4 regions of the Streptomyces sp. NPDC104761 genome follow, and region 2 is predicted to be linked to each of the others. Evidence: riboswitches for the same ligand, from Rfam matches in the RefSeq annotation. Region 2 holds a riboswitch; each other region holds the start of a gene.

Region 1 (7,314 bases), on a different contig from region 2:
AGCTTCACGTCCTTGGGACCCAGACCGACGCCGGTGAGCGCGTTCAGGGCGAGACCGTGGGCCGAACTGCCCTGCGGGACCGCGAGCTTCTTGCCCTTGAGGTCCGCGAGCGTCTTCAGCGTCGAGCCCTTCGGCACGATGATGTTCTCGTTGGCCTGGTCGGGCCGCAGGGAACGGTTCACGGCGACGACCTTGAAGCCGTACTCCTTCGCAGCGCCGGTGATCGGCGGCACGTCGCCGACGCTGCCCAGGTCGATGTCGCCCGACGCGGCGGCCTGGACGAGCGGCGGGCCGTAGGTGAAGCGGGCGAACTTCACCTTGTACGGCGCGTTGTCGAAGACGCCGGTGATCTTCGCCAGCTCCTGGCTGCCGTCGCCGCCGTTGTCACCGATGGTGAACGTGTAGTTCTTCCACTCGGGGTGGCTGTCTGCGCTCGATCCGCTCACGTTGCTGAGCGGTGCCGCCGCCTCCGACTCCGATCCGCAGGCGGCGAGGGGGCCCGCGAGGGCGAGCAGGCCGAGGACGCCGACGGTGCGGGAGGTTCTGGTGGGCATGGTTCTCACGTGCTTTCTGTGCCGGGGACGGGAGGGAGCGGGGAGACGACTCGTGTGGAGCCGGCTGGATTCAGTGCTGGTTGGCGAGGCCGAGGTCGTCGAGGAGCGCGGAGCGGAGTTCCTCACGGGCGACGCTCGCCTCGCGGTCCGCGGCCGACAGCTCGACGCGGTGGGCGGTGCCGATGCGTCCGTTGTTCATGACGACGACGCGGTCGGCCAGCGCGATCGCCTCGTCGACGTCGTGGGTGACGAGCAGCATGGCCGCGTGGTGTTTGCTGCGCAGCGCTCGCACCAGGTCGTGCATGCGCAGCCGGGTGATCGCGTCGAGTGCCGCGAACGGCTCGTCGAGCAGCACGAGTTCGGGCTCCGAGACCAGTGCCCGTGCCAGGGACACCCGTTGTGCCTCGCCGCCGGACAGCTCCTTGGGCCAGGCCTTCTCGCGGCCCGCGAGCCCGACCTCGGCGAGTACGTCGAGGGCCCGTCGGTCGGCGTCCGGTCCGCGCAGGCCGAGGGTGACGTTGCGCAGCACCCGCTGCCACGGCAGCAGCCGGTCGGCCTGGAAGACGATCGCGCGCCTGGCCGGGACCTCCACCCGGCCGCCGTCGGGCCGGTCGAGACCGGCGAGCAGGCGCAGGAGGGTGCTCTTGCCGCAGCCGGAGGGGCCCAGCAGGACCACCAGTTCCTCGTCGGCGATGGTGAGGTCGAGCCGGTCCAGGACGACCCGGTCGCCGAACCGCCGGACGACCTTCTCCGCGACGGCGCCGGACTGCTGCCGCAGCTGTGTCTCGACGGTGATGCTCATGACGCCTCATAACTGGGACGCCACCGCAGCAGCACCCGCTCGAGAACCCGGACGAACTGGTCGGCGAGCAGACCGAGGAGGGAGTAGATCACCAGCCCGACGAACACCTGGTCGGTCTGCAGGTACGTCTGCCCTTGCGTGATGAGGAAGCCGAGGCCCTTGTCGGCGTTGACCGTCTCGGCCGCGACGAGGCCCAGGACGCTGTACGCGAGCGAGAACCGCAGGCCCACCAGGAATCCCGGCAGCGCCCCGGGCACCAGCACCCGCGTCACCAGCCGCCAGGTGCCCGCCCCCGTCGTCCGGGCCATCTCGATGAGCCGCTGGTCGACACCGCGGATCGCGGCGAAGAGGTTGACGTACATCGGGACGCCGGCGCCGAAGGAGATCAGCAGCACCTTGGTGAGCTCGTCGATGCCGAACCACACGATCATCAGCGGCAGCACCGCCAGCAGCGGGATCGTGTTCAGGATCTGCACGACCCCGTTGAACAGGTACTCGCCGCTGCGCAGCAGCCCGCCCAGCACCCCGCTGACGATGCCCACCGAAAGTCCGACGGCCAGGCCGATGCCGGCGCGTTGCAGCGAGATGGCCAGATCGGGTCCGAGGACCCCTTGTCGCCACAGGTCGACGGCGGCCTTGACGAGGGAGGTCGGCGCCGGGGCATAGGTCTTCTGCAGCACGCCGGCCCTGGCCAGCACCTCCCAGGCGATGAGGATCACGGCCGGGGTCGTGTAGATGCCCAGCGGCCAGCGCAGCCGCTCGCGGATCGTGTGCAGCGGGGTCCGGCGGCGGGCGTCGAGCGGCAGGAACACCTCACGTCCGGGCGCGCTCGTCGTCTCGGCGGCCGCCGGGACGACGGCCGGCCTCTCGAGGCTGACCTCGGTCATGCCGCCACCTCCAGCACCCTGCTGTAGTGCGAGGCGTCGCCGACGAGTTGCTCGCTGCGCCGGCCGTCCACGCCGACCGGCACGTCTCCGGCGACGGTCACACGGTTGAGGCGGCGCGGGTGGTCGTCGTAGTTGTCGACCCCGTAGTGCCGGGGGATGGTCGGAGGCATGGGGAGGTCCTTCTCCAGGATGGGGCGCACGGCCGGTTGCCGAGGGTCGGGTGAACGGGTGACGAGCGGCGGTGGGACGGATGCGGGGCGGGTGCTCGGGCCGGTCGCGGCGCGAGGGTCCGACGGCAGGACCCTCGCGGTCTCGGGGCGGCTCTGCGCACGGCCCCGGGCATCCGGGAGCCGGAAGGGGGAAGCGCCCGGGCGGGCGGCGGTCGCCGCGACACCGCGAGAGGGACACCGCCGGGGCGGACGCTGCGCGTCGGCCCTTCCGGACATGCGCGAGGGGCGCACGCCGGCCGATGGCGTGATCCGCTCAGTGGATCAGCGACGCGTCTTGCGGATCAACGACAACAGAACGCGCTGGAGACGTGCGCCAGGTCGATGTGGCGCCTCCGGGTCAGATCCATGCGCGGGGTCATGGGAAGTGAGTTGAGCAGAGGTCCAGGCCGTCGGTCAATACGTTCCGGACAGCCCTCACATTGCGGAAACATCGGCCGCTCCTGAGAGGACGTCGTGCGACGGCCGACGGGGCCCGGCTGTCGGGCGACGTGCCAGGCCCCGTCGCGGTGCGGCCGGCCCTGGAGCTGCGTGCTCGGTCGGGACGGCGGCGGTCGTTGCCCGTCAGGTGCGCTGCTGGTCCACGAGCGCCTTGGTGAAGTGGGTGACGGGGCGTGCCAACCGCTCCCCGTCGACGGTGATGTCGACGGCCTCGTTGTAGAAGGCGAGGAGCCCCTGGACGGCCGAGACCGCGGGCAGCGGGTCCGGGTAGCTCCAGACGACGTTGGGCGGGACGTCGGCCCCGCCGCGCCACGACCAGTACTCGGCGGTGCCCTTGTACGGGCAGCCGGTGTGGTGGTCGGTGGCTTCGAGCAGGTCGAGGCGGACGTCCTCGCGCGGGATGTAGTAGCGGGTGGGCAGGCCGGTCTCGAAGAGCAGGACCGGCCGGCGGGTGTCGGCGACGACCGTGCCGTCGATCTCGACCACGAGGTGCCGGCTGCTGGGGATGGCGTCGACCCGCTTGTGCGGGTCACGGGGGTGGACGAAGATCTCTTCCTCCTCCTCGTACCAGTGGTCCAGGCCCCGCCCGACGCGCCGGAACCACTCGAAGGCGATGTGGTCGGCCAGGTCGGCGGCCGGGAAGGTCCAGGCGGCGTTCTCCAGCAGTTCGCCGTCGGCCTCGACGTCGTAGAAGATCCGTGAGCCGGTGTGGGTACCGGTCGGCGGGTTCTTAGCGGGCCGCAGGAGTTCCTCGCGTACCTCGGTGCGCGGGAACGCGTACAGCGGCACGGGAACCCCTGGTTCCCAGACGAGGACGGGGTGGCGGCTGTCGACGACCGTGACGTCACCCTTGCGGCCGCGCACCCAGCGCTCGCTCGGCTCCCACAGGAGCCCCTCCGGGGTGGTCCGCACGGCCTGTGCGGTGGGGAACGTGGTCATGGGCGGCTCTCCTTCGACTGGTTCACGCGATGACTTCGGCGACGTAGGGGCGGTTCTCCCGCCAGGCCGCGAGCTGCTCGGGGCGGCCGAAGACCCTCAGGTACTCCTCGACGTTGCCACTGGCACGCTCCCACACCGAGACGGGAGGAGCGGCGCGTCACCGTGCCGCCGGCCACCACCCGGTGCCGTCCGGGACGCAGCCTGCCGTCCGTCCCATGGGCCAGGTTCTCCCGAACAGGGCGTCACGGTGCGGCATTGACGTACGACAAAATCGATCCGTAGCATCACCAGCGGCATTGAGTGTCAGCGCCATGCCCTGGCTCGCTGACCGGCAACCCTCCCACGCGGTGGGGTGCTCCAGGTGAAAGCCCGGCGGGGTCACCGATGACTCCCGCAAGCGCGTGGCCCCGTGACCGGGGCCGGAGACGGGGAGGTTCGGCATGCGGCACAGCGACGACTCCGCTGCCTCCCCCGCCGACGCCACGGCGTACTCCCGGCTCTCGCGCCGACGCCACATCGATCTGAAGCGTTCGACCAGCTGCCTCTGTCGGGCCTGACCGGCCCGGCTGCCGCCGGCTGACGTCCGTCACCGGCCCCGGCCCCTGCGCGCCGCCCTTCCCGCATGCCACCGGTTCCCGGTGTCGTCCGCATGCCAACTCCCTTTCCGCACAGCGCATCCCCGGCGGGAGTCGATCCGCCCGGGCCGCACACACCGTCATGCCCGCACACGTCCGTGCGCGGTCGTGCCCCGGTGACACGAGTAGGAGAAAGCCCTCCGTGACTGCACTTCCGGATTTCAGACCTTCCCGATGGGCGCCCCTGGCCGCGCTCCTGACCACCAGCGTCCTGCTGACCGCGTGCGGTTCGGGCGACGACGGCTCCGGCGGCGGAAGCGGCCAGGCGAAGTCCGGCGGCACCCTGACCTTCGCGGTGGGCTCCGACGCCGGCTGCGTGGACCCGCAGCAGGTCGCCAGCAACGACACCATCTACTCGGTGCGCCAGCTCGTGGACTCCCTCACCGACCAGGACCCGAAGACCGGCAAGATCGTGCCGTGGCTGGCCAAGAGCTGGGACATCAGCGCCGACGCGACGACGTTCACGTTCCACCTGCGGTCGGGCGTCACCTTCAGCGACGGGTCGAAGCTGACCGCGCAGGTGGTCAAGGACAACTTCGACGCGGTGCCGGACCTCGGCGCCCTGGGCACCCTCGCCGAGGGCTACCTGAGCGGTGTCAAGAGCACCACCGTGGTCGACCCGCTCACCGTCAAGGTGACCTTCAAGCAGCCCAACGCCCAGTTCCTCCAGGCGACTTCGACCCACTCGCTGGGTATCGAGTCCTCGGCGAGCGTCAAGAAGAGCCCGCAGCAGAAGTGCAGTGACGGGGTGGTCGGGTCCGGGCCCTTCGTGCTCAAGCAGTACGTGCAGAACCAATCGGTCACCCTGGCCAAGCGCACCGGGTACGACTGGGGTTCCTCGCTGTGGTCGAAGAAGGGCGAGGCCTACCTGAACAAGCTGGTGTTCAAGGTCGTGCCCGAGGCGGGGGTGCGGGCCGGCAGTCTCCAGTCCGGGCAGGTGGACGCGATCAGCAGCGTCGGCAGGGCCAACGAGGCGGCGCTCAAGGGCGGCCAGGTCACCCTCCAGAGCCGGGCCAACCCCGGCGTGGTGTTCGGTCTCGGACTGAACAACTCCCGGCCCCTGCTGAAGGACGCGAGAGTCCGGCAGGCGATCTCGGCCGCCGTCGACCGCAAGCAGATCGCCGACACCGTCTACCCGACCGGCACCCAGCCGGCGACCAGCATCCTGGCGCACACCACCCCCGACTACACGGACCTCTCCTCGGACCTCGCGCTCGACACGGCCAAGGCGAAGTCGCTGCTGGATTCGGCCGGTTGGAAGGCGGGCAGCGACGGCATCCGCACCAAGGACGGCAAGAAGCTGACCCTGACCATCAGCTGGTTCCCCAACGCGGCCACCAACCAGCCCGCACTGGAGCTGGTCCAGCAGCAGCTCAAGTCGGTGGGGGTCGACGTGGTGCTCAAGCAGCTGCCGGTCACCCAGTTCGCCACCACGATCCAGTCCGGCGACTTCGACGTGGTGTGGGGGAACACGACCCGCGCCGATCCCGACATCCTGCGCAGCTCCTTCTCCACCCGGCTCGGCAACTTCTACCACCTGCCGCCCAGTTCGCTGGACACGGCGCTGTCCGCGCAGGCCGCGACCACGGACACCGCGAAGCGCAGGCAGCTGGTTGCTCAGGCGCAGAAGCTGATCGTGCAGAACGCGTACAACGTGCCGGTGGTGGAACTCCAGACCCAGCTCGGCGTCTCGAAGAAGGTGCACGACCTTGCATTCGACTCCGGCAGCCGCATCCAGCTGCACGACACCTGGATCGGCTAGCGGATGCGCCGCTATGTGATCAAACGGCTCGCGCAGGCGGTCGGGGTGCTGTGGGCGGCCTACACGGTGTCCTTCCTGGTCCTGGACTTCCTGCCCGGTGACCCGGTGTCCGCGATGGCGGGTGCCGGAATGGACACGGGACAGGTCGACCCGGCCCAACTCGCCAGACTGCGGCACGAGTACGGCTTCGACAAGCCGGTGCTGCTGCAGTACGCGGAGTATCTGGGCCGGGCGGTGCGCGGGGAGTTCGGCGACGCGGTCTCCACCGGCCGCCCGGTGACCTCCACCCTGGCCGACGCGCTGCCGCAGACGCTCCAGCTGACCGGTGCGGCACTGGTCCTGGCGGTGGTCCTCGGCGGCGGTCTCGCGGTGGTGGCGACCTACACCTCGCGACGGTGGCTGCGGCAGTTGCTGCTGTCGCTGCCCCCGCTGGGGGTGTCGGTCCCGACGTTCTGGGTGGGGCTGCTGCTGGTCGAGGCGTTCTCGTTCAGGCTGCACTGGTTCCCGGCGTTCGGCAACGACGGGCTGAAGGGCCTGGTGTTGCCGGCCCTGACGCTGGCGGTCCCGACCGGGGCGCAGGTCGCCCAGGTGCTGGCCAAGAGCCTGCTGACCGCGCTGGACCAGGCCTACGTGGAGACCGCGCGGGCCAAGGGCGCCGGCCGGTGGCGGGTGCATCTGCGGCACGCGCTGCGCAACGCCTCGCTGCCCGCGCTGACGGTGGTCGGCCTGCTGGTGGGGCAGCTGATCGCCGGTTCGGTGGTGGTCGAGACGGTGTTCTCCCGCGACGGTCTGGGGCGGGTGACGGCCGGTGCGGTCACCGCCCAGGACATCCCGCTGGTCCAGGGGGTGGTGGTGTTCGGCGCGCTGATCTTCGTGGCCACGAACCTGCTCGTCGACCTGGTCTATCCGCTGCTGGACCCGCGGATCGTCGTGGCCTCGGAGAGAAGGGCGGGCTTCGCATGAGTCAGAGTCTTGTCGACGACCAGGCGGAGGCCGCCCTCGGCCTCGCCCGGCCCGTGACGGAAGCGGGATCACCCGCGAAACCGGGCCGCCCCGCCGGCCTCCGC
Region 2 (7,314 bases):
GCCTGCTCGGCCTCCTCGTAGAGCTTGTCGACCTTCGCCTTGACCTCGTCCTTGGTCAGCTTCTGGCTGGGCGCCGCGTTGGCGGCGTTGGCGCTGAGGACTACGGCGGCGGCCGCTGCGGTGGTGAGCACGGTCACGCGCGCACGGCTCGGCTGCTTGGGTCGACGATGGGACGCCACGGAGACGGGCTCCTTCGTTTGAGTGATCACCCGTGTGGAGGTTCGAGGCCAGACAGTAGTGACCTACCTGTGATCAGTTCAAACCCAGCAGCCAAAAAAGTGGTCACGCAACGCACTCTTTGCACATAACTCACGAGCGGTAATGCTCGATTGACGCTACGTTGCGTGACGGTTCGGTCAATTCGGGCATTGCATATGCGGGTTGCACGTTCAGGACAGTCGCTTCAGAAGCATGGCAGAAGCGACCGGGCGGGCCCCCGCCTTCGCGACCCCGTCGGCGACCTCGCGGTCGGTCGACGCCACGATCACCGGGCGGCCCGGCGGCTCGGCGCGCACCAGCTGGCGGATCAACTCGTCGGCGGTGACGCCGGGCTTGGAGAAGAGGACCCGGACCCCGCGCGGCGGGGCGAGCAGCACCGGCGCGGCCAGTTCGGCGCCGTCGAAGACACAGGTGACCTCGGCGCCGGTCTGGGCGGCGAGCTGGGAGAGCTGGCCGAGCAGCCGCAGCCGCTGCTTCTCCAGGGGCATCTGCGGATAGCCGGTCTTGGTCACGTTGTAGCCGTCGACGACCAGGTGCGCCTGGGGCAGGGCGAGCAGCTGGTTGAGGATGGCCGGGTCGTGCTCGGACAGGGCGCGCGCCGCGATGTCCTTCGGGGTCATTCGTCCCGGTTCGACCGCGTCCACGGTCTCGGCGGGCCGCACCGACACCGGCGGCAACGCCAGCTCGCGGCGCAGCCCCTGGGCCGCGTCGAGGACGGTGTCGAGCAGCAGCCGCAGCCGCATGTCCTCGACGCTGCGCCCCTCGCGGGCGGCCCGCCGGCTGGCCTCCAGGGCCGCCTCGGCCTCGCCGAGCCGGGCCTTGAGGCGCCGGCCCTCGCTCTCCGCGGCGGACAGCAGGGACTGCCCCTCGGCCCGCCCGGCCTCCATCTCGCCCTGCAGCTTGCGCAGCGCCGCCTCGCCGCGCTTGACGTCGCTGAGAGCCGCCCGCAGCTTGCGGTGAAGCGATTCCGCTTCCTTCTTCGCCGCGTCCAGTTCGGCGCGCAGCCGCTCCGTCTCGGACCGGGTCTGCTCCCGGGCCCGGTCCAGCTCCTCGCGCAGCCGCTCCAGTTCGGCCCGGCTCTCCTCGTCGGCCCGCTCGGCGTCCGCCCGCTGGGCCTCCTCACCGGCCGCCGCCACGAGCTTCACCCAGCCCGTGGGGCGCAGTACATAGGCCGCGGCCGCCACGTCGAGCGGGTCCGCGGCCGGGGGCGGGGAGCCGGAGTCCAGGGCGCCGGCCAGTTCCGGCTGGGCCTCTCTCAGCTTCTCCCCGATCCGCTGCCGGAAGAGGGTGTCCGTCTCCAGCGCGGCCGCCATGGCGTTCCCCGCGAACTTGGCCCGGCGATTCGGGGCGAAACGGGCGTACTGCCTGAGCTGTGCGGGCAGTTCGCCGAGGGTCAGGCCGCCGAACCCGTCCGACACGATCTGCACGACACGCCGTCGCACACCGTCGGGCAACGGACGGTCAAGCACCTCGGCGGTGCCGTCGCCCGGCCCCCCGCCTGTGGTCTCCACCATCCGTCACACCCCATCACCTGTACGGGGCCGCTCCCGGTATCAGGAGTCGGCGCCCGGCCTGTCCACGAGTTCCACCTGGTCCACCGCGTTGCACCAGCGGCAGCGCACCGACTCGATGGTCTCACTGACCACCTCGCGCTCCTCGACCTTCGGCTCACCGGCCAGGTCGAGGTGGACGTACTCGACCACCTTCGACGAGCGGGTCACGTCGAAGCGCGTGAGGTTGCCGCAGAGGGTGCAGCGCCACCGCGTCGTGGCGGTCGGCAGGGGAACCGTCATCGTGGCTTGTTCGCTTCCTTCTAGTGTCCGTGACGCGCCGTCCCGACGCGTGTGGCTCGTAACCCTACGGCCTGGCGGGTACTCGACGCCGCCCTGTCCGCGGCGGCGAGGCGATCTGCACCAGTGCGTCCCGTTACGCCATGCTCTATGTCCATGATCGGCAACTGGAACACCACGGCGGCCCGGACCCTGCGGAGCCTGCGGGGCACGTCCGCACCCATGACGTACCTCCTGATCGCCGTGTGCTGCCTGATCTTCGTGCTCGGCCCCGCCTCCGGCTTCACCCCGTCCTACGGCACCGGAGAGGCCCTCGCGACCGCCCAGCGGGCGTACTTCCGGCACTGGGGGGTGGTCCCCGCCGACCTGTTCGACGGCCCGGCGCGGGAGGCGCTGACCCCGGCCACGGCGCTGTTCATCCACGGCAGCTGGGTGCACCTGCTCGGCAACATGCTCTTCCTCTTCGTCTTCGGGGCGATGACCGAGGAACGGATGGGCCGCGTGGAGTTCACTGTCTTCTACGTCTGCTGCGGCTACCTCGCGCTGCTCGGCTACGCGGTCGCCAACGCCACGTCCCCGCAGTCGCTGGTAGGTGCGTCCGGGGCGATCTCGGCGGTCCTCGGAGCGTTCCTGTACCTGTTCCCCAGCGCCCGCGTGACCAGTCTCCTGCCCTTCCTCTTCTTCCTTCCGCTCCGGTTCCCGGCCTGGGTCGTCCTCCCCTTCTGGGCGGCCCTCCAGTGGCTGGCCCTCGACCAGGCCCCCTCCGGCCCCGGCGTGGCCTACCTCGCCCACCTGGTCGGGTTCGGACTCGGGTTCGGCTACGCGTGGGTGCGGTACGGACGTACCACTAAAGTGAAGGTCGCCCCAGCTCCGGCACCCGAGGGAGAGAACCAGCCGTGATCACCGCGATCGTCCTCATCAAGACCAGCGTGGACCGGATCCCCGAGATCGCGGAACAGATCGCCGCGCTGGATAGCGTCAGCGAGGTCTTCTCCGTCACCGGTACGTACGACCTGATCGCCATGGTCCGGGTGCGCGAGCACGAGGATCTGGCCGAGGTGATCCCGGGCCGCATCAGCAAGATCCAGGGCGTGGAGGGCACGGACACGCACGTCGCGTTCCGCACGTACTCCCAGCACGACCTGGAGGCGGCGTTCGCGATCGGCCTGGACAGCTAGCAGGCGCCGTTCACCGAAGCGCCCCGACTGCAGCACGCCCCAAAGGGGGCGCGGGGAACTGCGCGACCAGCCCCCACCGGTCCGCACCGTGGTCCCCTGCGGGTCCGTCGTGGCTTGTCGCGCAGTTCCCCGCGCCCCTGAAAAGCAGGTAGGTCAGCTCACCGCCGGGACGCAGCGGCCGTCCTCCGTGCGGTACGCCCACTTCGCGCCGTCGGTCACCAGTTCCCGTACCGCGTTCGCGAAGCGCTCCACGTGCTCGTCCGGCGTTCCCGCCCCGAAGCTCACCCGGATGGCGTTGAGGGACTTCTCGCCCGGTGCCGCCTCCGGCGCCCCGCACTCGCCCTGGGTCTGGGGGTCGGAGCCCAGCAGGGTCCTGACCAGCGGGTGGGCGCAGAAGAGGCCGTCGCGGACGCCGATGCCGTACTCGGCGGAGAGGGCGGCGGCGAAGTGGGAGCTGTTCCAGCCGTCCACCACGAAGCTGATCACGCCGACGCGGGGGGCGTCGTCGCCGAAGAGCGAGAGGACCCGGACCTCGGGGACCTCGGCCAGCCCCGCCCGCACCTTCTCGATCAGGTACCGCTCGCGGGCGACCAGCGTGTCGAAGCCCGCCTCGGTGAGCGCCTTGCAGGCGGCGGCGATGGAGTAGGCGCCGATGACGTTGGGCGACCCGGCCTCGTGCCGCGCGGCGCTCTCGTGCCACTCCACGGCCACTCCCCCGTCCTCGCGCCGGGTGACCTTGCGGCTGGCGCCGCCGCCCGCGAGGTAGGGCTCGGCGGCCTGCAGCCAGTCGGCGCGGCCGGCCAGGACACCGGAGCCGAAGGGGGCGTACAGCTTGTGGCCGGAGAAGGCGACCCAGTCGACGTCGAGGTCCTGCACGGAGACGGGGTGGTGCGGGGCCAGCTGGGCGGCGTCCAGGACGATCCGGGCGCCGTGCGCGTGCGCTGCGGCCGCGAGTTCCCGTACGGGCCACAGCTCGCCGGTGACGTTGGAGGCACCGGTGACGCAGACCAGGGCCGGGCCGTACGGGTCGCGGTCGGCGAGGGCGCGTTCCAGGGTCTCGACGGCCTGGCGCGGGGTGCGGGGGGCGTCGAGGTAGGTGACGCGGGCGTCCTGCCAGGGCAGCAGGGAGGCGTGGTGCTCGGTCTCGAAGACGAAGACCTGGCAGCCGGCGGGGAGGGCACGGGCCAGCAGGTTCAGGGAGTCCGTCGTCGAGCGGGTGAAGACCAGCTGGTCGTCGGGGCGGCAGTCGAGGAACTCGGCGACGGTCCGGCGGGCGTTCTCGAAGAGGTCGGTGGAGAGCTGGGAGAGGTAGCCGGCGCCGCGGTGGACGCTGCCGTAGTAGGGCGCGTAGGCGGCGACGTCGTCCCAGACCCGCTGGAGGGCGGGGGCGCTGGCCGCGTAGTCGAGGGCGGCGTAGGTGACCTCGCCGCCGGTGACGAGCGGGACGGTGACATCCCGGCCCAGAACGGGCAGCGGGGCACAAACGGACTGGGCGGCGGCAGCGGTGGAGACGGACATGGGTGAACTCCCGTGTGAGCAGGTGAGATCCGCCGTGCGAGCGGATGCGCTCAAGCAGCGGCAGGGGAAAAGGGGATGCGGAGGCGGGGCTCTGCGGCCCTATCGCATTCGCTTGCTCACGGGAGACTCCTCGACGACCAGGACCCCTGGTGTCCGAGGGGTCCGCGCTTGCCGCAGACCTCGCTGCCTGCGGCCTGGTCTTCACCCGGGGCACCCCGCCACGGACGGAGGGTTGCCGGACAGTCGGCCGGGGCCTCATGACTGTCACTCATGACCTGGGAAGAAACGTAGGTGAGGTGATCGCAGCCGCGCAACTCCTGTCCGGATGACGGGACACCGCCAGGCACCGACGCCGGTCCGGCACCGCAGGAACGACCGTGTGCGGTTGATCGCCGTTGCGGCGGACGGACTTGACCGGCCGGTGGAAGAGGCCGGTATCGGTAGAGGACACGGCGCAAAGAAAGAACCAGCGACGGCTCCTGCGCAATGGCCGTGCCCGTGCGGGTCAGGCACCGGCGGGACGGCCGTGTGCGGTTGCTCGCCGTTGCGGCGGGGCACAAGGTGGGCGCCGGTCCGGTTTCGTCGGTAGCGGTGCCGGAATCCCTTGTCCGCCGCAGCGGCGATCAGCCACGGCGGAGGAGTCCGGCGGTGCCGTGCCGCGCCTCGGCCCCCTGACCGCGTCCCCTTTACCTGTTCGTCGCCGCCGCCCAGCGCTCCAGGACCCGCTTGGCCGCACCCGAGTCGATCGACTCGGCCGCCCTGTCCATGCCGGCGCGCAGCTGCTCGGCCAGGGTCCCGGCGGCCGGGTCGAGGGCCACCAGGGCGGCGGCGGAGTTCAGCAGCACCGCGTCCCGCACCGGGCCCCGCTCGCCGTCCAGCAGCCTGCGGGCGACCTCCGCGTTGTACGACGGGTCGCCGCCCCGCAGCGCCTCCACGGGGACCAGGTCGATGCCGACGTCACGGGGGTCGAAGGTCTCCTCGGTCACCTTGCCGTCGCGGACGATCCAGACGCGGGACGTGGCGGTCGTCGTCAGTTCGTCGAGGCCGTCGTCGCCGCGGAAGACGAGCGAGGAGTGGCCGCGTTCGGCGAAGACGCCCGCGACGACGGGGGCCATGCGGGGGTCGGCCACGCCGACCGCCTGCGCCCGCACCCGCGCGGGGTTGGTCAGCGGGCCGAGGATGTTGAAGACCGTGCGGATGCCCAGCTGGCCGCGCGCCGCGCCCGCGTGCCGGAGCGCCGGGTGGAACTTGATCGCGAAGCAGAAGGTGATGCCGGCCTCCTCGGCGACCTCGGCGACCCGCTGCGGGGTCAGGTCGAGGTTGACGCCGAGCTTCTCCAGGACGTCGGAGGCCCCGGACGCGGAGGACGCGGCCCGGTTGCCGTGCTTGACGACCTTCGCGCCGGTGCCGGCCACCACGAGCGCCGACATCGTGGAGATGTTCACCGTCTTCGCGCCGTCGCCGCCGGTGCCGACGATGTCGACGGTGCGGCCCGGTACCTCGATGACGTTGGCGTGCGCGTACATGGCGCGGACCAGGCCGTTGATCTCGTCGACCGTCTCGCCCTTGGCCCGCAGGGCCACGACGAAGCCCGCGATCTGGGCGTCGGTGGCCTGGCCGCGCATGATCTGGTCCATCGCCCAGGCCGTCGCGTCGGAGCTCTGGTCCTGTCCGTACAGCAGCGCGTTCAGTACCCCGGGCCAGGAACGGCCCGCCGCGGTGTCGCCTCCAGCGGGGGTCACAGCGCTCATAAAGCCGCTCCTGATCGTCGTACGGGCAACAGGGGTTCTCAGGGCTACCCTATCCAGCTCCGAGCACGGCGAAGGGCCCCCGTCCGTACCCCGGACGGGGGCCCCTCACCATGGCGTGGCGACGCGGTCGATCAGTGGTGGCCGTGGCCGCTCGTGATCTCCTTGTACTCCTCGACAGTCGGCTTCGGGATCTGGTTGTCCTCGCCGTAGTAGGCGTTGCTCAGCTTGGCGCGGAGCTTCTCGGAGCCCTTGATCTTGCGCTCGACACCGTTCTCGTCGACCGCCGGGCCGACCTGGGCCGGCTCGTACTGGTGGTGCGCCGTGAGGGTGTGCAGCTGCTCCTGCGAGAGCGGCTCGTGGACCTCGATGAACTCACCGTGCGGCAGCCGCTTGATGATGCCGGTCTCGCGGCCGTGCAGCACCTTGTCGCGGTCCCGGCGCTGCAGGCCGAGGCAGATGCGCTTGGTCACGATGAACGCGATCACCGGTCCGGCGAAGAAGAAGATCCGGACGAACCAGGTCACGTCGTTGATCGACAGGTGGAAGTGCGTGGCGATGAGGTCGTTGCCACCACCGACCAGGCCCACCATGTAGATGGTCACCCAGGCCGCACCGAAGGCGGTACGGGTCGGGGCGTTGCGCGGGCGGTCCAGGATGTGGTGCTCGCTCTTGTCGCCGGTGACCCAGGACTCGATGAAGGGGTAGACCGCGATCGCGCCCAGGACCAGGCCGAACAGGACCAGCGGGATGAAGACGCCCAGGACCAGGGTGTGGCCCCAGAAGTTGATCTCCCAGCCGGGCATGTAGCGGACCAGACCCTCGGCGAAGCCCATGTACCAGTCGGGCTGGGCGCCGGTG
Region 3 (7,314 bases), on a different contig from region 2:
GCTGTCCTTCTTGGCGGTGGCCGCGATCAGGCCCTGGAGGCCGGCGCCGGCGCCGGAGTAGGTGCCCGCGGTGCGGGTGGCGTTGGGCGTGTTCGCGGTCTGCTTGTTGTGGTACGCGATGCCGGGGTTGGGACCGAGGTAGGCGTCGATCTTGCCGCTGGACAGGGCCAGGTAGACGCTGTTGCTGTCCTGGAAGTACTTGACGGTGACCTTCTTGCCTTCCTTCGCGAGCTTCGCCTTCCACTCCAGGAGGATCTTCTCCTGGTTGGTGCCGGCGCTCACGGAGACCGTCTTGCCGGCGAGGTTCTCGTAGTTCCCGTCGAAGTTCCAGGTGCTCTTCTTCGGCACGGTGAAGGCGAGGTTGTCCTGCCGGTAGGAGGCGAACTCGTACTTCTTCTTGCGCTCCTCGGTGTCGGTGACGTTGGAGAAGGCCACGTCGACCTTGCCGCTGTCGATGCCGACGAACATGTTCTCCCAGGTGGCGTTCTGGATCTCGGGCTTCAGGCCGAAGACCGCGGCGACCAGGCGGCCGAGGTCGGGCTCGGAACCGGTGAGGGTCTTCTGGTCGCTGCCCACGAAGGCCAGCGGCGGGAACCCGGCGGGCAGGGCACCCTCGCCGATGACGAGCTTGCCGCTCTTCCTGACGGAGTCGGGCAGTTCGGCGCTGATCGACTTGACCTCGGAGACCTTGATCGTGGTCTGGGTGGCGGCGCCGTTGGAGACCTGGCCGATGACGACCTCGCCGGTCTTCGCGGCGGAGGTGCTGGTGGCCGCGTCGCTGTCGCCCCCGCAGGCGGCGAGCCCGGTGGCGAGGGAGGCGGCGACGGTCGCCGCGGAGATGCCTCTGATCAGGCTGCGTCGGGTGAAGTGGGCAGGCATGGTCGTCCTTTGTGACGGGGTGAGAGGGAGAGAGGCGTGGGGGGGGAGATCCGGGGGTACGGCGGTTCAGAGGACCTTGCTGAGGAAGTCCCTGGTCCGTTCGTGTTGCGGGTTGTCGAGGACCTCGGAGGGCGGGCCCTGCTCGACGATCCGGCCGCCGTCGATGAAGACGACCCGGTCGGCGATCTCGCGGGCGAAGCCGATCTCGTGGGTGACGATGACGAGGGTGGTGCCGCTGGTCGCCAGGTCCTTGATGACGGCGAGGACCTCACCGACGAGTTCGGGGTCCAGGGCCGAGGTGGGCTCGTCGAAGAGGATCACGCCGGGGCGCAGGGCGAGCGCGCGGGCGATGGCCACCCGCTGCTGCTGGCCGCCGGAGAGCTGGCGTGGGTAGGCGCCGATGCGCTCGCCGAGGCCGACCCGTTCCAGGAGTTCCTTGGCCAGGGCCTGGGCCTCCGGCTTGCCGAGCTTTCCGGTGGCGGCCGGGGCCGCGGCCACGTTGTCCAGCACGGTCAGGTGCGGGAAGAGGTTGAAGTTCTGGAAGACGAAGCCGATCCGGCCGCGCTGGGCCAGGATGGCGCGCTCGCTCAGCTCCTTGAGCCGGCCGCCCTGCCGTTTCACGCCGATCGGCTCGCCGTTGATGCTGACGTGGCCGCGCTCGGGCTTCTCCAGGTGGTTGATGACCCTGAGGAGGGTGGACTTGCCGGAGCCGGACGGGCCGAGGACGACGGTGACCTCGCCGGGGCGGATGGTCAGGTCGATGCCGTCGAGGACCCGGTGGGTGCCGTACCACTTGTGGACGCCGTTGATCTCCAGGGCGGCGGGGGCCGTCGCCACGGTGTCGGTGATGGTCATATCGCGGCCTCCCGGCGGATGCGGGCGCGCAGGCCGGTGAGACCGGTGCGCAGTTTCTGCAGGGGGGTCGGGGGCAGCGCGCGGGTGGCGCCGCGGGCGTAGTACCGCTCCACGTAGAACTGGATCACGGAGACGACGCTGGTCAGGATCAGGTACCAGACGGTCACCACGAGGAGGAGCGGCACGATGTCGCCGGGGTAGGTGGAGCCCATGCTCTGCGCGGAGCCGAACAGGTCGAGCAGCGAGACGTAGAAGACCAGTGAGGTGCTCTTGATCAGGCCGATCAGCTGGTTGACGTAGTTCGGGGTGATCGACCGCAGGGCCTGCGGGAACACGATCCTCCGGAACTGGTAGCCCTTGGGCAGGCCGAGTGCGGCGGCCGCCTCGTGCTGGCCCTGGTCGACGGAGAGGATGCCGCCGCGGACCACCTCGGCCGCGTAGGCGGCCTCGTTGAGGCTCAGGCCGATGACCGCGACGACCATGTCGGTGGCGAGCTTCGACTCGTCGAAGGAGAAGAAGGCCGGCCCGAAGGGGACGCCGATGCTCAACGTCTTGTACAGGGCGCTGAAGTTGTAGAGGAAGAGCAGGACCACGATGAGCGGGATGGAGCGCAGCGCCCACACGTAGGTCCAGCTGACCGCGCGCAGCACGGGGCTCTTCGAGAGCCGGGCCAGCGCGAGCAGGATGCCCCCGAGCAGGCCCAGTACCGCGCTGTAGGCGGTGACTTCGAGGGTGATGACCAGTCCGTCGAGGATGGTCGGCCGCAGGAACCAGTAGCCCCAGCGGTCCCACTGGTAGAAGGGGTTGGTCACCAGTCCGTGCACGAACTGGGTGGCCAGGACCAGGACGACGGCGGTGGCGATCCACCGTCCCGGCCTGCGCAGCGGCTGAACGCGCTGTGCGGCGAGGGGTGGTGACGGTTCGTCGGAGGCGGGCGGTGCCTCGGGGGCGGCGATCGTGGCGCCTGGGGGTTCACTCATGGCGGGCTCCGGCGGAGTCGGACACCCACGTGTCCCACGGCGGGGGCCGCGCACCGGTCCGTGTTCGGGCAAGGCGCGGTGCGCGGGGGCGCGCGGGGCACGGGGCTGGGCGGACGGCGGCACACCGGACGGCCGGTGTTCCGACGGGGACGCTGGGGTGCGAGGCTGCGGGGAACCGGCGGAAAGGCCTGGTCAGACCCGACAGCGGGCACAGCCCGGTGCGGTACACGCGCTACACAGGGCGCTGTTGACACGGAGCAGGTCGACGGCTCGGTCGGCGACGAGCGGGCTCGGGTACGGGCGTACGCAGCCCTCGGCGCGGCGCTGGGCCGTCCTTGAGGCTGCGTACATGTCCGTCACCTGTCACTGTCGTGCCGGCCCCGGAGGGCACTCGCGCTTACCGATTCGTCGCTTGCCGAAACGTCGTCGGTCCGGTCGTCACCTGGGGCACCCCACCGCGGTGCGAGGGTTGCCGGTCAGCAAGCCAGGGCTTGATGCTGACGCTCATGACCGTTCTGGTCCGTAAGTAACGCAGTTGCCCGAACGAATGTCAACGCCTGTCCGACTGGCGAAACGGTTCGGACCTCTCTCACCTGCGCGGACCGCGGGATGCGTCCGCCGCGTGGCCCGCCCAGTCCAGGATCTGGACGGCCGCGCCGGCGGCTTCCAGGCCCTGGCAACGGCCGTGATGGCGGCGGGCGATGCCCTCCAGGTCGAGGTGGGTGCCGAAGGCCGGGTGGGCGGCCAGCCGGCGGGCGTAGGCCCACAGCACCGGGTGGCCGGCGATGGCGTGCACGGCGGCGGCGTCCAGGTGGTTGCGGTGCACGGTGTCGAGTTGCACCAGGGTGACCCACAACTCGATGTCGGCGGCCGTGAGTTGCCCGCCGACCAGGAACTCCACCCCGGTCAGCCGGCGCTCCAGTTCGTCCAGGGCGGCGAGCAGCACCTCCAGCGCCTCGGGGTCGCCGCCCTCGCGTCCGGCCCGCTGTGCGGCCTGCTCGATGTCATCGGCGCACAGCCGCTCGACGGCCTCGATCCCGGCCTCGGCACCGCACGGGTAGAGCCGGGCGACGCCGTCGCCGAAATGCTGGTCCAGGTCGCGCAGGATGTCGCGGCTGTGGGTGCTGACGATACGTCCGGACCAGTCGTCGCTGAACACGGGCGCGAGGGCGGGTCCCGAGTAGTGGTGGGCGCTGGCCTCGTACAGCGGGCGCAGCACCGCGTGGCTGCCGTCGGGACAGTCCGGAACGGCGGGCAGGAAGGTGACGGGACAACAGTCGTCCAGGGCCAGCAGGCTGTGCCCGACGGCGATCCGCAGGCCGTCGGGACAGGCCGTGGAGAGGTGGAGCCGGTAGCGGCGCGGCACGGCGTAGTGGCCGCTGCGCGCGTCACGGCCGATGCGGCCCCGGAAGGCGGGAGCGGTGCGGACGGACGGCAGGGCGGCGAGTGGAGTGATGGACATGCGTCTCCCCGAGGCGGGCGCGCGGACGTACGCGCGGCGGAAGCGTTCGTCGGTGGGTTATCGGCGGATTCCGGTGAGTCCTTGTGGACGGGCGCCCGGCTCGTACGGCCGGGGTCGGGCACCCGGCTCGTACGGCCGGGGTCGGGCACCCGGCTCGTACGGCCGGGGTCGGGCGCTCAGCCTCTGCGGCCGGTGGCGCCGCACATCCGCAGCAGGTCGAGGTGGCGGCGGGAGGTGAGCAGGGGGGCCGTCCAGGGCGCGGGGCTCTCGCGGCGCTGTCTGCCGGTGAGCGTGCGCAGGCGACCCATCTTTCCCTACCTTTTCACTAGGATTCTCCCACCTGGAGTGTCGATCGGCCTCCGCCCGGCGTCAAGGGGGCGTCCACGCCTGGGACACCCGGCCCCGACTTGCCGCCGCGCGGGCGGGGCGGTGCGCTGGTGGCGGAGGCCGAGTGACAGGAGCCGGAGCCGATGACCGAGCCCCCGGGTCCCGGGCCGGTGCCGGGCGCCGTGCGCGAGACCTTCGCGTTCCGCTGCGAGCGGTGCGGCCACGGCTGGGAGGCCGTCTTCCAGGCGGTGTTCTTCACCGACCCGGTCGCCGACCCGGAGCTGCAGAGCACCCTGGAGTACGTCGACGAGGCCGGCCGAGCCGTGCCCTCGCCGCTCACGGACGCGGTGTGCCCGCGCTGCGGCAGCCGACGGGTGCGGGTCACGGCGGCCTGATCACGACGCTCACCCGAATGGCACGTGCGGGTGGTCGGAGCCTGCGGCCGGTGGTGGCGTGGAGGGACGCAGCGACGTCGTCCGGCGTCGTCCGGCGGAAGGGGCGCACCGGCGCCGCCCGCCCAGTGCCGTACCGCGTCCCCGAGGAGGCAGTCGCGATGACCCGTCCGTCCCGACCCGCGCGTGTGCTCGCCACGGCCCTCGCGGCGGGGACCCTGCTCGCCACGGCGGCCTGTTCGGACGGCAGCGGCTCCCCCGAGGCCGCGGCCGTCTCGCCCGCCGCCGAGCGCTCCCCGGCCCCGTCGCGCACCCCCACCCTCACCGGCCCCGGGGCGCAGGCCGCGCTGATCACGCCGGCCGACATCGAGGACGACTGGCAGCTGGCCAACGACGCGGCCACCTGGCGCAACCAGATGCTGGTCGGAAAGGTCGACGTCGCCCAGTTCCTCAACGCCAAGTCGGACGCCGCCGACTGCCAGCGGCTGCTGGACAGCCTCTACTCCGACACCCTGCTGGGCCGCGCCACCGGCGCCTCCGGGCTGCGCGGCTTCACCTCGGAGGACTCCCGGCTGCTGTACCAGGTCGGCGACTACGGCCAGCCGACGATGGACGCCACCATCAAGTGGCTGAAGAAACTCCCCAGCGAGTGCAACCAGTTCACGGCCACCGGCTCGGACGGCAGCAAGCGGACCGTCCAGGTCGTCGAGTACAAGGAACCGCCCAAGGCGGGCGACAACCTGGCGGCGCTCACGGTCACCGTCCAGGGCACCTGGGACGGGCAGGCCGCCACGACCACCCTCGACGTCGCGGTGCTGCGCGTCGGCGCCTCCGGGGCCGCGGTCACCAACGGCGGCCTCTCGGGCGTCGACCACGACAGCACCGCCCTGGCCGTGCAGAACGGCGCCAAGCGCCTCAAGGACGTACTCTCCGGCAAGACCCCGGCACCGCTGCCGAGCCAGTTCGAATAGGTCAGCCGGACCGTGGGGGCGCCAACGCGATCTCTGGGTCTTGGAGCGGCTCGGTAGGTGGGCACACACTAGTCGGCCGTGGCAGGTGACCTGTGGACCCCAGTGATTTCGATGGCCGGTGTGACGCCGGAGCCTGACCTGACGTCGCAGGTCACAGCCACTCGTTGAGCGCAGCGACCCGTACGGTCGCCTCACAGCGCACTACCAGGCCACGTCGTCGGCCACCGCGGGCAGGCGCCCGTTCCGGTCCGCCAGTGTCGCGGCGGGCCGGTCGTCGGTGTTCGCGGCGAGCACGAGGCGGGCCGCCGTACGCCAGCGCTCGTAGGTCTCGGGCGCGGCGGTGGCCAGCCGGTGCACGTCGGTCACCCGGAGCCGGCCGCCCAGGCCCGCCGCGCCCGCCGGACGCAGCCACCGCAGCTCGGCACCCCCAAGCGGTGCCGCCGCCCGGTCCGGCACCACCTGCTCGATGCGGGCGAGGTCCGCTGCGGCGGCGGTCGCGTAGAGGGCCAGCGCGACGAGTACGACGGCCATGTGCGCGTCGAGCGCGTTGCCTCCGGCGGGCGGGTAGAGCCGCTCGTAGACCTCGCCGTCGCTCGGCAGGGCCCAGGCGCACAGCCGCCGCGCCCAGTGCAGGCAGTCGGTCAGCGGCGGGGTGCCGGTCGCGGTCAGGACGCGGCCCTCCCAGCGCAGCAGGTGCCCGGGCACGTCCGGCGACGGCGGGTACAGCGTCCGGTCCTCGGAGATCCGCGGCAGCATGTCGATCCTGACCGTCGCGCCCGGGAACCGGGGCGGAGACCCCTGCGTGCTCAGGTGCAGCAGCTGCCGCACTCCGCACGCGGCCACCTCGGGGTCGGTCCAGACGTGGCCCTCCGCGCACTCCAGGTGCGCCTCGCGTCCGTCGGCCACCAGCGTCAGCCCTGCCGTGCGGCCGCAACGGGGGCAGAACAACGGCACATCAAGCACGTCGTCGATCAGATCGCCGTACTTCGTCACGACGATCTCGCCGGCGACCAGCACCCGGACCAGTCCCTGCACGCGTCTCCCTCCGAGCGGGCCGACGGTCACTGTCGCCGTCGATGGTCACACATCCGCACGGCACCGACCCGACTCCGCCCCGTGTGAAACGCGCCGCTCAGAGGTCCGTTGCGCCCGGACAGTGGTGACGAAGTACGCGGAGTACGCGCTCGTCACAGCCCTGACGTCCCACAACGAGCTGTCCACGTCGGTCAGGACGACCATCACCCTGTCCTCGGTTGAGCCACGTGCTTCGGCGTCGATCAGCCGGCCGCCACTGCTTCGGCTGTATCGCGTGACAAGCGGACCGGTCTGCCCTGGCGGCCCCTGCCGTCCACGGGGATCGAAGGCGGGGGGATCGAAGGCGGCCGCCAAAACGGCCGGCGTGGGACGGCCCCGCCCGGCGGACCGTGTCTGCCCGGGTCAGGGCGTCA
Region 4 (7,314 bases), on a different contig from region 2:
CGAGGGCCACGAAGAAGTAGCGGTCCGCGCCCCGGCCCGCGCCGAGCCTGCCCTCGGCCAGGCCGCCGGTGCGCACGTCGTGGCCGAGGGCGACCGGGATGCCGAGGCGGTCGGCGAGGAGGGTGCGCAGCGGCACGTCGCGCCACCCGAGGTTGGCCGAGTAGACCGCGACTCCGGCCTGCTCGTCCACGATTCCGGGGACCGCGAGGCCGGCCGCGGACGCCGGCTCGCCGAGGTGCTGCGCGCCGTACGCCTGCAGCTCGGCGGCGAAGTCGAGGATGGCGGTGACGACGGCGTCGGGGCCGCGGTCCCGGCCGGTCGCCCGGCGGTCCCGGTGGAGCAGCTCGCCGTCCGGGCCGACCAGCGCGGCCTTCATTCCGGTGCCGCCCACGTCCAGGGCGATGACATGTCTCACGGGAACAGTGTGGCCCGTCGACCCGCAAGAGGTCTAGTCCACTTACGTGGTGTAGACCTTATAGGTCAGACATGTTGAACGACGAGACAGTTGGACAGGGGCAGTAGACGTGCGGCGGCGTAGGGCAGGAATGATCGCGGTGGTGTCCGCAACGGGCATGACGGCGGTCCTCGGTGGGTGCGGGACGACGGGATCCTCGGACGTCACCCTCAGACTCGTCGCCGCCGACTACGGGGACTCCGCCGCCAACAGCTCCCAGAAGTACTGGGACAAGCTGGCCAGGGCGTACGAGGCCCAGCACTCCGGCGTGAAGGTCGACGTCACCGTCTACTCGTGGAACGACGTCGACCGCAAGGTCAAGGACATGGTCGACGCCGGCAACGCCCCCGACCTGGCGCAGATCGGCGCGTACGCCGACTACGCGGCCGCCGGCAAGCTGTACGAGGCCGGCGACCTGCTCTCCATCCCAGTCCAGGCCGACTTCCCCTCCCAGCTCGCCGAGGCGGGCCAGTGGAACCACGCGCAGTACGGCATACCCTTCGCCGCCTCCACGCGCGTCCTCTTCTACAACAAGACCCTCTTCTCCCAGGCCGGCATCACCACCCCGCCCACCACCTGGGACGAGCTCGAAGCCGACGCGAAGGCGCTCAAGGCGGACGGCGTGAAGTACCCGTACGCGCTGCCGCTCGGCCCCGAGGAGGCGCAGGCGGAGACCATGCAGTGGCTGCTCAGCGGCGGCAGCGGCTACACCGACGACACCGGCACGTACACGATCGACTCCTCGCAGAACATCGACACCCTCACCTGGCTCAAGGACGACCTCGTCGGAAAGGGCCTGACGGGTCCGGTCGCCCCCGGCAAGCTGAACCGCGCGACCGCGTTCGCCGCCTTCGCCGACGGCCAGGTCGGCATGCTCAACGGCCACCCCACGCTGATCAAGCAGGCCGAGAAGAAGGGCGTCAAGTTCGGCACGGTCCCGATGCCGGCCCGCGCCGGGCAGAGCACCAGCACCGCGTCCCTGGGCGTCGCCGACTGGATGGCGGCGTTCAAGCAGAACGGCCACGCCGAGCAGGTCGGCGACTTCCTGAACTACGTCTACAGCGAGAAGAACGTCCTCGCCTTCTCCCGCGAGTACGGCCTGCTGCCCGTCACCACGTCAGCCTCCCAGGCGATGACCGACTCCACCCGGCCCGAGGACAAGCAGCTGCGCCCCTTCCTGGAGCAGCTGCCCACCTCGCAGCTCTACCCGGCGGGCAAGACCTCCTGGGCCGCGATCAGCGCCGACATAAAGAAGCAGATCGGTGCGGCGGTGAGCCCGACCGGCGACCCCACCGGGGTCCTCACGCGTATCCAGGCCGAGGCGGCGACGGCCGACAGCCGTACGCTCGGGACCCGCTGAGCGTTACGGTTCTCGCCATGGACCGGCACGAACTGGGCGCGCGCGAGCAGGCCATCCTCGCCCTCGAACGCCGGGGCTTTCCCAGCCCCGGCGCGAAGGAACGCGCGATACGCGAGGAACTGGACCTGGCTCCGGTGCGCTACTACCAGCTCCTGAACGCCCTGCTCGACGACGAGGGGGCCCTGGCCCACGACCCGGTGACGGTGAATCGGCTGCGGAGGGTACGGGACGCGCGCCGCTCGGAGCGCTGAGCCGGGAATTCGCGCCCCCGCCGCCCCCACCCGTCCCGTCCTCCAGGGGGCTGCGCCCCCTTCGGCCCCCGTTCGGTGGAGACGGATGTGCGGGCCGGTGGGGGCTGGTCGCGCAGTTCCCCGCGCCCCTCACGGGACGTTGCTCGGATAGTGTCGGCCCATGGGAACCCACATCACGGAACCCCTCCCGACGCCGCGCACCGCCGCCGGGCGTGACGGCCTCGCCGCGCTCCTCGCGCGGCCCGGCTCCGCCCTCGTCGGTCTCGACTTCGACGGGACACTCGCGCCGATCGTCGCCGACCCCGAGCAGGCGCGGGCCCACCCGGACGCCGTGCCGGTGCTGGCCGCGCTCGCCCCGAAGGTGGCCGCCGTCGCCGTCGTCACCGGCCGCCCGGCCGAGGTGGCCGTCCGCTACGGCGGCTTCGCGGACGTACCCGGCCTGGAACACCTCGTCGTCCTCGGCCACTACGGCGCCGAACGCTGGGACGCGGCGACCGGCGAGCTCACCGCCCCGCCCCCGCACCCCGGCATCGCCGCCGTCCGTGCCGAACTCCCCGCCCTCCTCGACCGCGCCGGCGCCTCGCACGGCACCTGGATCGAGGAGAAGGGCCGGGCGATCGCGGTCCACACCCGCCGCGCACCCGACCCCCAGGCCACCTTCGAAACCCTCCGGGCCCCCCTCACCGACCTCGCCACCCAGCACGGCCTGATCGTCGAACCGGGCCGCCTCGTCCTGGAACTCCGTCCCCCGGGCATGGACAAGGGCGTCGCCCTGCGCGAGTACGCACGGCACATCAACGCCGGCGCGATCCTCTACGCCGGCGACGACCTGGGCGACATCCCGGCCTTCGCCGCCGTCGAGAAACTCCGCGAGGAGGGCGTCCCCGGCCTCCTGGTGTGCAGCGGCAGCACCGAGGTGACAGAGCTGGCGGACAGGGCGGACGTGGTGGTGGACGGTCCGGAGGGAGTCGTACGACTGCTGAGAAGCCTGGCCGCGCTGAGCGCTTCATGACGGGTAACGCCCCTACTAGAGCGCCCCGTGAGGGGCGCTGGGGGTCCCCCCGGCCGAAGGCTGGGGGAGGAACTGCGCGACCAGCCCCCACCGGCGCGCAGATCCGTCGCTACCGAACCGACCCGCCCAACGCCTCAAGCTGCTCCAGGAACCAGGCCGCCGGCGGCAGCGCCGTAGCCGCCGCGGCCAGCTTCTTGCAGCGCTCCGCCCGCTCCTCCACCGGCATGGCCAGCGCCAGCGCCAACGCGTCGGCCGTCCCCCCGATGTCGTACGGGTTCACGACCACCGCGTCCTCACCCAGCTCCTCGTACGCCCCGGCCTCCCGCGACAGCACGAGCACGCACCCCTCGTCCGACACCACCGGGATCTCCTTCGCCACCAGGTTCATGCCGTCCCGGATCGGGTTCACCAGCGCCACGTCGGCGAGCCGGTACGCCGCAAGCGACCGTGCGAAGTCGTCCTTGACGTGCAGCACCACCGGCGTCCAACCCGCCGTCCCGTAGGCGGAGTTGATCTCGTCAGCGACCCGCTGGACCTCCGCCGTGTAGTCGCGGTACACGGACAGGTCCTGCCGCGACGGATACGCGAACGCGACGTGCACCACCCGCTCCCGCCACTCGGGATGGTCGTCGAGCAGCTGCCGGTACGCGAGCAGCCCCCGCACGATGTTCTTCGACAGCTCCGTCCGGTCGACCCGGACGATCGTCCTGCGCCCCTCGCCGCCGATCTCCTCCCGCAGCGCCCGCATCCGCTCGTCCACGTCCGGCTCGTGCGACCGCTTCCGCAGGAAGTCCGCGTCGGCACCCAGCCCGTGCACCCCGATCCTGGTGTCCGATGAGGGAATGCCCGGCCCCAGCACCGCATGACAGCAGTCCACGAACGCGTCCGCCCACCGCCGCGTGAGGAACGCCGCGTGGTCGGCGCCCAGGATCCCGCTGAGCAGCTCCGCCGCGATGTCGTCGGGGAGAAGCCGGAAGTAGTCCGGCGGCGCCCAGGGGGTGTGGGAGAAGTGGCCGATGCGCAGGTCCGGCCGGAGCTGCCGCAGCATCCGGGGCGCGAGCGCCAGGTGGTAGTCCTGGATGACCACCACCGCTCCCTGGCCGGCCTCCTCGGCCAGCGCCTGCGCGAAGGCGCGGTTGTAGGCCTGGTAGGACGCCCACTGCCGGCGGAACTCCGCGTCGAAGACCGGTTCCAGCGGGGTCTGGTACAGCATGTGGTGGACGAACCAGAGGACCGAGTTCGCGACGCCGTTGTACGCGTCGGAGAACACGTCGGCGGCGATGTCGAGCATCCGGACCTGCTGCCCGCCGGTGTCCCCGGCCGGCAGCCGGCCGCCCTCGGCCCGCCGTACCGCCTCCCGGTCGCCGTCGCCGAGCGCTGCGCACACCCACACCGCGTTCGCGTCCGGGCCGATCGCCGACAGACCCGAGACCAGCCCGCCGCCGCCTCGTTTGGCGTACAGGGAACCGTCTTCACGTCGTGCGTACGAGACCGGGCCGCGGTTCGAGGCGACCAGCACCTCGGCACCGCCGGTGGAAGCCATGGGGGAAGCCATACGCCACAACCTAGCCCGGCCCGTAAACGCTCAAACGTACGGACGTGCCCGACGCGCCGCCGTATACGGCCGTACGACGAAGTCACGCCACGACGTCACCGACGTCACCGGCGTCACCGGCGTCACGCCACGACGTCACGCCACGACGTCACGCCACCTTGCGCTCCGCGTACTCCGTGATCTCCACCATCGGCGGCCGTTCCTCCGTGTCCACGGAGTACGTCCGCGGCTCGAAGCCGTCCTCGCCCCGCTCGAACTGGGTGAGGGAGGGCCGGATCAGGTGGCCGCGGGCCAGCCGGAGCTGGGCCGTGCGGTAGATCGCGGCGGACATCCGGCCGAGGGCCTGGCCGTCCTGGTGGCGGTGCTTGCGGACGCCGACGTCGACCTGGGCGAGGGCGTCGAGGCCCACCAGGTGCAGGGCGTCGACCAGCATGCCCAGCTCCACGCCGTAGCCGACCGGGAAGGGCAGCTGTTCGAGGAGCGAACGGCGGGCCGCGTACTCGCCGCCGAGCGGCTGGACGAAGCCGGCCAGCTGCGGCCAGTGCATGTTCAGCAGCGGGCGGGCCATCAGCTCGGTGACCCGGCCGCCCTGCCCGGCGGCGCCGCCGAGCGGGCGGTCGTACATCGCCTTGACGAGGTCCACGCCCGGGTCGGTGAGGAGCGGGCCGACGATGCCGGTGACGAAGTCGGAGGAGAACTCCCGCAGGTCGGCGTCGACGAAGCAGACGATGTCCCCGGTGGTGACCAGGAGGGAGCGCCACAGGACCTCGCCCTTGCCGGGGACGGCGGGGATGCGGGGCAGGATCGCGTCGCGGTGCACGACGCGGGCGCCGGCCGCCGCGGCGACGGCCGCCGTGCGGTCGGTGGAGCCGGAGTCGACGACCACGATCTCGTCGACGAGCGGCACCTGCTGCATCAGGTCGTGGCGGATGATCGCGACGATGTCGCCGACGGTCTCCTCCTCGTTGAGCGCGGGCAGCACGACGCTGACCGTCTGCCCGGAGGACCGTTTGGCGGCCATCACCTTGTGCAGCGGACGGTCGGTTACGGACCAGGAGCGGGTGGCCAGCCAGCGCTCGACTTCTTCCAGCACGGTCAGCGGCTCCTCACTGTCACGGTCACACGACGACGTGTGATCCATCTCGCGGTTCGGACGACTCCCTCAACTGTCCTGGCCTTCGGTTACAGTCTTGAACAACGCCGATGACCATCGCATGTCCTGGGGTCACCCGACGTTGACAACCGCATACCGCTCATCCAGAGGGGCAGAGGGAAACGGCCCGTTGAAGCCCCGGCAACCCTCCAGTCGGTACTCGTAGATCACTGTCGATCACCGCGAGGCTCCCGGCTAGGGAAGGTGCCAAATCCGTCTCACGACGAGATGCGTCGTGAGGAAGATGAGGAGAAAGGGCCTCGCCTCACATGGCTGTGCAGACTGTTGCAAGCACCACGGATTCCACCGTAGACCTCGGTCCCGCCGCCGCCCTGAGCTGCCGCGAGTGCGGTCACCGGGTGCCGCTCGGCCCGGTGTTCGCCTGCGAGGAGTGTTTCGGCCCGCTGGAGATCGCCTACGACTTCTCGGCCTACGACACCGAGGAACTCCGCAAGCGGATCGAAGCGGGTCCCGCGAACATCTGGCGCTACGCGCCGCTGCTGCCCGTCCCCGCGGACGTGGCGACCAAGCCGAACATCAACCCCGGCTGGACCAAGCTCGTCAAGGCCGAGAACCTGGCCCGCGAGCTCGGGGTCACCGGCGGCCTGTACGTGAAGGACGACTCCGGCAACCCGACGCACTCCTTCAAGGACCGCGTCGTCGCCCAGGCCGTCGAGGCCGCCCGCGCCTTCGGCTACACCACCCTCTCCTGCTCCTCCACCGGCAACCTGGCCGGCGCGGTCGGTGCCGCGGCCGCCCGGGCCGGCTTCCGCTCCTGCGTGTTCATCCCGCACGACCTGGAGCAGGGCAAGGTCGTCATGGCCGCGATCTACGGCGGCGAGCTCGTCGGCATCGAGGGCAACTACGACGACGTGAACCGCTTCTGCTCCGAGCTGATCGGCGACCCGGCCGGCGAGGGCTGGGGCTTCGTCAACGTCAACCTCCGGCCGTACTACGCGGAGGGCTCCAAGACCCTCGCGTACGAGATCTGCGAGCAGCTCGGCTGGCAGATCCCGGACCAGCTGGTCGTCCCGATCGCCTCGGGCTCGCAGCTCACGAAGATCGACAAGGGGCTGCAGGAGCTGATCAAGCTCGGTCTCGTCGAGGACAAGCCGTACAAGATCTTCGGCGCCCAGGCCGAGGGCTGCTCGCCGGTGTCGGTGGCGTACAAGGAGGGCCACGACGTGGTCCGCCCGCAGAAGCCGAACACCATCGCCAAGTCCCTCGCCATCGGCAACCCGGCCGACGGGCCGTACGTCCTCGACATCGCGCGGCGCACGGGCGGAGCGGTGGAGGACGTCACCGACGAGCAGGTCGTCGACGCCATCAAGCTGCTCGCGCGGACCGAGGGAATCTTCGCGGAAACCGCCGGCGGAGTGACGGTTGGAGTCACCAAAAAGCTCATCGAGAATGGGTTGATTGATCCGGCGAAGTCGGTCGTTGTACTCAACACCGGTGATGGACTGAAGACGCTGGACGCGGTGGCGGGGACCGGGCTCACCGCGACCATTCGCCCGAATCTGGAGTCT

Evidence for each region. A riboswitch is a leader RNA that binds a small molecule or an ion and turns the genes downstream of it on or off. The one in region 2 is predicted to bind S-adenosylmethionine.
Region 1: it holds a riboswitch for S-adenosylmethionine, as region 2 does, so the genes downstream of both, ACZ63F_RS05035 (putative leader peptide) here and ACZ63F_RS10865 (aminotransferase class V-fold PLP-dependent enzyme) in region 2, are expected to answer to the same signal.
Region 3: it holds a riboswitch for S-adenosylmethionine, as region 2 does, so the genes downstream of both, ACZ63F_RS01060 (amino acid ABC transporter permease) here and ACZ63F_RS10865 (aminotransferase class V-fold PLP-dependent enzyme) in region 2, are expected to answer to the same signal.
Region 4: it holds a riboswitch for S-adenosylmethionine, as region 2 does, so the genes downstream of both, thrC (threonine synthase) here and ACZ63F_RS10865 (aminotransferase class V-fold PLP-dependent enzyme) in region 2, are expected to answer to the same signal.

What each region holds. Positions count from the first base shown of each region.
Region 1 covers NZ_JBVJNZ010000001.1:1,102,402-1,109,715, reverse strand. Annotated here, with positions in the region: gene ACZ63F_RS05060 (aliphatic sulfonate ABC transporter substrate-binding protein) at 1-554, opposite strand, end outside; gene ACZ63F_RS05055 (ABC transporter ATP-binding protein) at 625-1,356, opposite strand; gene ACZ63F_RS05050 (ABC transporter permease) at 1,353-2,243, opposite strand; partial or broken gene ACZ63F_RS05045 (TauD/TfdA family dioxygenase) at 2,240-2,401, opposite strand; gene ACZ63F_RS05040 (DUF427 domain-containing protein) at 3,035-3,850, opposite strand; SAM riboswitch class IV at 4,143-4,256, shown strand; gene ACZ63F_RS05035 (putative leader peptide) at 4,291-4,407, shown strand; gene ACZ63F_RS05030 (ABC transporter substrate-binding protein) at 4,628-6,247, shown strand; gene ACZ63F_RS05025 (ABC transporter permease) at 6,251-7,210, shown strand; gene ACZ63F_RS05020 (ABC transporter permease) at 7,207-7,314, shown strand, end outside.
Region 2 covers NZ_JBVJNZ010000003.1:245,828-253,141, reverse strand. Annotated here, with positions in the region: gene ACZ63F_RS10890 (C40 family peptidase) at 1-179, opposite strand, end outside; gene ACZ63F_RS10885 (NYN domain-containing protein) at 390-1,733, opposite strand; gene ACZ63F_RS10880 (hypothetical protein) at 1,773-2,012, opposite strand; gene ACZ63F_RS10875 (rhomboid family intramembrane serine protease) at 2,166-2,909, shown strand; gene ACZ63F_RS10870 (Lrp/AsnC family transcriptional regulator) at 2,906-3,187, shown strand; gene ACZ63F_RS10865 (aminotransferase class V-fold PLP-dependent enzyme) at 3,341-4,705, opposite strand; SAM riboswitch class IV at 4,865-4,981, opposite strand; gene trpD (anthranilate phosphoribosyltransferase) at 5,392-6,456, opposite strand; gene qcrB (cytochrome bc1 complex cytochrome b subunit) at 6,588-7,314, opposite strand, start outside.
Region 3 covers NZ_JBVJNZ010000001.1:216,578-223,891, reverse strand. Annotated here, with positions in the region: gene ACZ63F_RS01070 (ABC transporter substrate-binding protein) at 1-879, opposite strand, end outside; gene ACZ63F_RS01065 (amino acid ABC transporter ATP-binding protein) at 946-1,734, opposite strand; gene ACZ63F_RS01060 (amino acid ABC transporter permease) at 1,731-2,714, opposite strand; SAM riboswitch class IV at 3,103-3,226, opposite strand; gene ACZ63F_RS01055 (glutathione S-transferase C-terminal domain-containing protein) at 3,304-4,176, opposite strand; gene ACZ63F_RS01050 (hypothetical protein) at 4,353-4,484, opposite strand; gene ACZ63F_RS01045 (hypothetical protein) at 4,647-4,898, shown strand; gene ACZ63F_RS01040 (hypothetical protein) at 5,057-5,866, shown strand; gene ACZ63F_RS01035 (hypothetical protein) at 6,068-6,901, opposite strand; gene ACZ63F_RS01030 (zinc-dependent alcohol dehydrogenase family protein) at 7,304-7,314, opposite strand, start outside.
Region 4 covers NZ_JBVJNZ010000002.1:550,762-558,075, reverse strand. Annotated here, with positions in the region: gene ACZ63F_RS09040 (ROK family protein) at 1-415, opposite strand, end outside; gene ACZ63F_RS09035 (extracellular solute-binding protein) at 525-1,814, shown strand; gene ACZ63F_RS09030 (DUF3263 domain-containing protein) at 1,832-2,065, shown strand; gene otsB (trehalose-phosphatase) at 2,226-3,077, shown strand; gene ACZ63F_RS09020 (alpha,alpha-trehalose-phosphate synthase (UDP-forming)) at 3,187-4,620, opposite strand; gene ACZ63F_RS09015 (glucosyl-3-phosphoglycerate synthase) at 4,781-5,725, opposite strand; SAM riboswitch class I at 5,883-6,036, shown strand; gene thrC (threonine synthase) at 6,055-7,314, shown strand, end outside.